2 linked regions of the Desulfopila inferna genome follow. The protein of the gene in region 2 interacts with the protein of the main gene of each other region in a pairwise test. Links are inferred from orthologs where the notes say so. Each region holds a gene or a part of one and is shown on either strand. Other genes may lie near its edges. The genes, in order: ftsH and hflK.

The links.
Region 1: the proteins of hflK (region 2) and ftsH interact in binary tests that used the Escherichia coli proteins (3 or more experiments, as listed by UniProt). The link is inferred for Desulfopila inferna from one-to-one orthologs.

What each region holds. Positions count from the first base shown.
Region 1 is NZ_JAFFQE010000008.1:15,262-18,550, reverse strand. What follows is about bases 194-3,153. They hold ftsH (ATP-dependent zinc metalloprotease FtsH), read right to left. Parts: upstream 2,721-3,153; coding sequence 666-2,720; downstream 194-665. Other genes in these bases: carB (carbamoyl-phosphate synthase large subunit), read right to left, coding at 2,937-3,153; folP (dihydropteroate synthase), read right to left, coding at 194-647. Also shown: more of folP, read right to left, coding at 1-193; more of carB, read right to left, coding at 3,154-3,289. UniProt on the Escherichia coli protein: Acts as a processive, ATP-dependent zinc metallopeptidase for both cytoplasmic and membrane proteins. Plays a role in the quality control of integral membrane proteins.
Region 2 is NZ_JAFFQE010000005.1:311,843-315,101, reverse strand. Bases 39-2,968 are described here. They hold hflK (FtsH protease activity modulator HflK), read right to left. Parts: upstream 2,109-2,968; coding sequence 969-2,108; downstream 39-968. Other genes in these bases: JWG88_RS14535 (rhomboid family intramembrane serine protease), read right to left, coding at 2,440-2,968; hflC (protease modulator HflC), read right to left, coding at 39-969. Also shown: more of hflC, read right to left, coding at 31-38; more of JWG88_RS14535, read right to left, coding at 2,969-3,259.

The sequences.
Region 1 (3,289 bases), on a different replicon or contig from region 2:
CCGGTAATATCCCCGAGAAACCGTTTTCGCGAATGAGCCAGTAGAAGTGGCCGACCCAGCTCTTTCAGCTCGCCGAGATGTTTGATGATGGAAAGGTTGTGTTTGCGATTCTTGCCGAAACCAATTCCCGGATCAATGGTAATTCGGTTGATATCGACTCCGTTTTTTTCGAGCCAGAGAAGCCTTTCTTCAAAGAATCTCTTAATCTCGTCGACAACATCATCATATTCGGGATTGACCTGCATATCGCCGGGCGTACCCTTCATATGCATGATGATCACCGGAACCGTGGTGGACTGCACCAGACCAAGCATATCGGGATCTTTTCGCAAGGCAGAAATATCGTTTATAATATTTGCACCGGCCTCAAGGGCGAGGCGGGCAACTTCTGCTTTACTGGTATCGATTGAGATCGGAGTGGAATGTTTGCCACGAATATTTTCAATGACCGGTATGACTCTGTTCAACTCTTCCTCGGCTGAAACCGGTTCAGCGAATGGTCTGGTGGATTCACCGCCGATATCGATGATATCGACACCTTCCTCAACCATACGATCAGCCTGTTCGATGGCGGCCTGCAAAGAAAAATGCAGCCCGCCGTCGGAGAAAGAATCAGGGGTTACATTGAGAATCCCCATTACCTGCATAGAAGAATCCTCAGATGGTTATGTTCTGGCTTCGGCGGTATCATCACCTTTTTTACCTGATGATGATTTCTGGCCTTCGGCGGATTTTTTTCGGCTGGATAATTCTACCCGGTCCTTCTGCTCTGCATCAGCGACCGGATCTTTAGCTTCTTCAGCTTCTGCGGGTTTCTCTTCCGGTTTTTTCTCAGCTTTAATTTCGGAGTCCACAATAATCGAAGACTCAGGCTGAGGTTCGGATTTGGCCTTTTCAGTCCGGACTTTATGTGGATATTTCTCCGGATGAAGCTCTTCCATAATCGCCTCGATGTCTTCCAGGACGATGGTCTCCTTCTCGAGAAGTTCTGCGGCTACTCTTTCCAGAATATCCCGATTTTCTTCAAGAAGATTGCTGACCTTGTCCCTGGCGGTGATGACGATGTTTTTCACGGCACCATCGATCTGGCGGGCTGTCTCTTCACTGAAGTCACGATTCTGGGAGATTTCCCGGCCCAGAAAGATCTGCTCTTCCTTCTTTCCAAAAGTCAGGGGTCCAAGTTCATCGCTCATTCCCCATTCACACACCATTTTTCGAGCAAGTGCAGTTGCTCTTTCGAGATCGTTGCCGGCGCCGGTGGTGATCTCATTAAAAATGATCTGCTCGGCAATTCTGCCTCCGAAGAGAATGCAGATGGTACTTTCCAGAAAGCTTTTGGAATGCGTATATTTTTCATCTATGGGGAGCTGCATGGTCAGACCGAGCGCGCGTCCACGTGGAATGATCGTCACCTTGTGAATAGGATCGGTTCCAGGCAACAGTTTGGCAACAAGGGCATGCCCGGCTTCGTGATAGGCGGTAACCTCTTTTTCCTTCTCGGTAATGATCATGGAACGGCGTTCCGCTCCCATCATGATCTTGTCTTTGGCTTTCTCCAGGAGGTCGAGGTCGATTTCCTTGGCGCCTGTACGTGCAGCCAGCAGGGCCGCTTCGTTGACCAAATTCTCCAGATCGGCACCTGAAAACCCCGGGGTGCCACGGGCAACTACTTCAAGATCGACATTCGTCGCCATCTTGGTCTTTTTGCAATAGATCTCAAGGATCTGCTTACGGCCCCCGACATCGGGAACCGGAACGACAACCTGCCGGTCAAAGCGTCCGGGACGCAACAACGCTGGATCGAGAACGTCCGGACGGTTAGTGGCCGCCACAATAATGACGCCTTCATTGGACTCAAAACCATCCATCTCCACCAGCAGCTGGTTGAGAGTCTGCTCGCGTTCATCGTGACCGCCGCCCAGGCCTGCTCCACGATGTCGTCCGACCGCATCGATTTCGTCAATGAAGATAATGCATGGTGCATTCTTTTTGCCCTGGGTGAAGAGATCACGGACACGACTTGCTCCGACACCGACAAACATCTCGACAAAGTCAGATCCGGAAATGGAAAAGAAAGGGACATCCGCTTCACCCGCTATAGCCTTGGCCAGCAGCGTTTTACCGGTACCGGGAGCACCGGCCAGCAGGACGCCTTTGGGGATACGGCCGCCCAATTGGGTAAATTTCTGAGGTTCTCTGAGGAAATCGATTATTTCTTCGAGTTCTTCCTTGGCTTCATCTATTCCCGCAACGTCGGCAAAGGTAAACTTATTCTGTCCCTGCTCCATGAGGCGTGCGCGGTTTTTACCGAAAGACAGAGCTCCACCTTTGCCGCCTCCCTGCATCTGCCGCATAAAGAAGATCCAGACACCGATAAGGAGCAGCATGGGAAACCATGAAACAAAGACGGTCATCAGGAAGGAGTCTTTTTGTCCTTCCTTGACGTTAATTTCAACTCCTGACTCCCGCAGCATGGGTATAAGTTCATCATCATTCATCGGATAGATGGTACGGAAGGGCTTACCGTCCTGAGTCGTGCCGCTGATTGTATCACCACTGAGATCAACGCGGTTTATCGTCCTTGATTCGACTCTGGAAATAAATTCACTATAGGTGAGCGATGTTGCTGTGCCTTGAGGCTTATTGAAAAGGTTGAACAGCAGGATCATGGTCAGGCCAATAACCAACCACATGCTCAGATTTTTATAAAAGGTGTTCAAAGAATCCTCCGGGGGTTCTCCGTTTATCTTCAACTGGATTTAACTTTCTGTTTTTTTTAACGAAAAGAATAAAAATTAAATCCAATCATTTCTATCAATCAATCTACTGTAAATCATAATGATTCAATGTCGAGGGGCAAGGTATTTTTTCCTCTTCCTTTATGCTGCTACAATTTAGTGAAAAGAGTGCTTTTTTCAGCAGTAAAGCAGATGAGATCATCCGCAAGCCGTGAAATGCTGCACCGGCTTTACCCCTATGATATTATGCTTGAGATCCTGCAGCGCTCTGACCGTGGCGCCAGCCCCTGATAATGTGGTTGTGTAGGGAACATGCAGCTCAAGAGCAGCCCTTCTGATCGAGTAGGAATCCTCTGTCGTCCGTTTGCCAAATGATGTGTTGATAAGCCAGCTTATTTGCTTATCCCGAAGTTTATCGAGAATGTGCGGGCGGCCCTGAGAGATTTTATTAATCTTGGTGCAGGATATATCGTTTTCCCGCAGGTGGGCGGCGGTACCGTCGGTTGCCATAATCTCGAAGCCGAGTTCAACAAGGGCCTTGGCGACCATAG
Region 2 (3,259 bases):
CCCGTCCGTATTGTTGTCAAAGGTTATCCTTTATTCGGCGGTGTTGCCGGAAACCTCCTTTACATACTGGTAAAGTTCTGAATCGGCAGAGAGCACCAGGTTGGTGTTCGCACCGATAATTTTAGCATAGCCTTCGAGTGATCTCTGGAATGAATAGAACTCAGGATCCTTGGAATAGGCGAGGCCGTATATCTTGGTCGCTTCAGCATCCGCTTTACCTTTAATGCGGAGTGCTTCACGATTGGCCTCGGAGGTGATCTCGTTATACTCTCTCTCAACCTGTCCGAGAATTTCAGCCTTCTGGCCTTCACCGAAGGAGCGTTTCTCCGCGGCGATACGCTTTCGCTCGGAGATCATCCTGTCGTAGACACGGAGTTGTACCGATTCGATATAGTTGACTCGCTTAAACATCACTTCATTAAGCTCAATGCCGTACTGCGGCGTAACTTTTGAGGCAATCTCGAGTACGCGTGCGGCGATCTTGTCTCTGCCCATTTTCGGTCTGGCCTCAAGTCCATAATTGGACGGAGTCATGGTTGCTTCCGACCAGTCGGAGCTGCGGATAATTTCGCTAAGATCGTTTTTGTTGACCATATCCCTGACCGTACCGTCGATGATATCGCTCAGCAGGGATTGAGCTCGTGCCTCCGTCTTTACCGCTCGCAGAAACTGCAGGGGATCGGCAATCTTCCACCTTGCGGTGACATCGAGATAGACGTAGGTTTTATCGTTGGTGGGAACCTGGTTCGGCTCGCCATCCCAGATCTGGATCTTTTTCTCGAAAAGTTGAACTTGATGGAAAAACGGCTTTTTGAAGTGGAGCCCTGCCTCGGTTTTCGAGGCGACTGGTGCGCCGAATTGCGTTATAACCGCCTGTTTCCCCTCTTCCAGTATGAAGAAGCCATCATAGATGATGACGATGGCCGCCAGAACTAAGCCGACGAGTAAAAATTTTGCTATGTTTTTCATTATTTGGTCCTCTGCTGATTGTCATTTTGGGGAGTGGAAAAATCCAGTCCTTTGTCACCGCTCAGATTCAACAAGGGGATTGGTGTCTGCTGATTTTTATCGAGGACGTAGACGGATCTGACTGTCGGAATGATTTCCTGCATGGTTTCAAGATACATTCGTTTTCTGGTGACATCCGGTGCATTGGCATACTCTGCGAGAATATCGAGGAATCTTCCCGTTTCACCTTTGGCGTTATTGACACGCTTTGCCGCGTAACCATAGGACTCTTCGATGATCTGCTTGGCCTGGCCACGGGCTTTCGGGATGACCTTGTTGTATTGCTCTTCGGCTTGGTTGACCAGTCGCTTCATGTCCTGGTCGGCTTCGTTGACTTCGTTGAATGCCGGCTTCACGGGTTCAGGAGGATTGATGTCCTGGAACTGAACTGTGCCGATGCCGACGCCTGCACGAATATTGTTGAGCTGTGCTTGCAGCTCGTTTTTCACCGACATGGCCAGAAGATCCCGGTTGCTGAGAACATAATCGAAATCCATATTGCCGACGATTCGTCTGGTGGTGGCTTCCGAGAGATCGCGAATGGCCTGGCGAACATCCTTTACCATGAACAGAAAGTTACCGGGGTTGTTGACCCGGTATTGCACGATCCAGGCAACGTTAATGACATTCTTATCGGCGGTCAGCATGAGAGATTCGTGCTCATACTCACCTCTGGCAAAAGAGCTTCTCTGGCCGGGTGAGGTTTGGCGAAAACCAAATTCCTCTTTGCGGATGCTCTCCACATCAACCTTGAAGAGTTTATCGAAATAGGGAATCTTTAAATGGAGGCCAGGTTCTGTGGTTTTATTGTATTTACCGAGGCGCAGTATAACACCTACCTCACCCGGAGTTATTTTATAGATGGAAGACATGACGCCCTGAAAAACAAGAATCACCAGCACTACAGCCAGTATTTTTCCGATTCCGGAAAAGGGATTGAATGATTTTTGCGGCTTGTCTCCGTCATCACCGCCACCCGGCGGCTTTTTGTGATCGGAAAAAAAATCCTGTAGCTTCTTGATAATCTGGGCCACCATTTCTTCGGGGGTCTGGGGCTTTTTCTTGCTTCCCCATGGAGGCTGTTGATCATGATTGGACATATAAATCTCCTGATTTCGTTGTTGTCTTCACTTTCCGAAGTCTCACGGCGAGGATACTATCCTTTCCGGAAGGTAAAGTTATGGTTCCGTAAATAATCAACTTAGAAAAATAAGTATTAACCAGTGCTTGTAAATTTAAAAAATAAGAACCTAACTTACCATGAAAAAGCGGAGTTGGAAAGAGAAGATTGACTTTTGCAAAGCAGCAACCGCTGTATTTTCGCGGCGCCCGGGAAAAAAAACTAACGGATCATTTGATTCATTTCGCCATGGTGAAAACAGGCCAATTGGGGGATAATGCAATGGACTGCATCTTCAGGAGAATGATACGTCAATATACCCTCTGCATTCCAATATCCCAGCTGAAGTAAACAACAAAAGCCGTAAAAAGGAAAAGAACCAGCTGCAGTAAAGATGATTTTCGCAAGTTGATAGCCAGCTCAGTAATCAGCAGTCTGCCGATGAAAAAACCGCTCAATATCCCAAAGAAATGGGCACCCAGATCAGTTCGTTCTCCGGAACTCCCCGTCATGGCAAGTAATGCGGCACCAGCCATGAAAGGGACGAGAATCTGCAGGGTTGATACACTCTTTTTGCTGTGGTAACTAGCCATGGCCAGCATGCCAATGGTGGCAAAAACTGCAGTGGAGTAGCCGACAAAATGATGCCCCGGGCCATGCAGATAGACGTTGATGTAATTGCCCAGGGCGGCAGAGAGGAGGACAGCAAAAACCCCAACGCCAGGCCCTACGGTTTTACAGAAAAAATGGAGAAGAAAGCCTCCCAGAAAGCAGTTGCCCAGCAGGTGGGTCAGGTCGGCATGAAGTGTCAGAGCAGTAATGATCCGGTAGTATTCCCCATGTTGCAGGATTGCGGTCGAATCGCCGGCCCCATTGCTGAACCAGATGGAACGTTGGCTCCATGGGCCTGTAACATTGTAGAAAAGGACCAATGCTCCGATGACGATGAACGTAGGGGGCTGGATGGCCGAAGAGTTCTGTTCGCTGAATTGCGGCTGCGCCGGCGGCCAGTTTACATTTTCGCTCTGGTAGGATAAGAGGTGATATCTGGCGTTTTCGGCATCTTCGCGGGAAACGTATATAATGAATGTCTCTCCCTCAGAAGAAATGGTGTGGGGAATCTGCACCGCC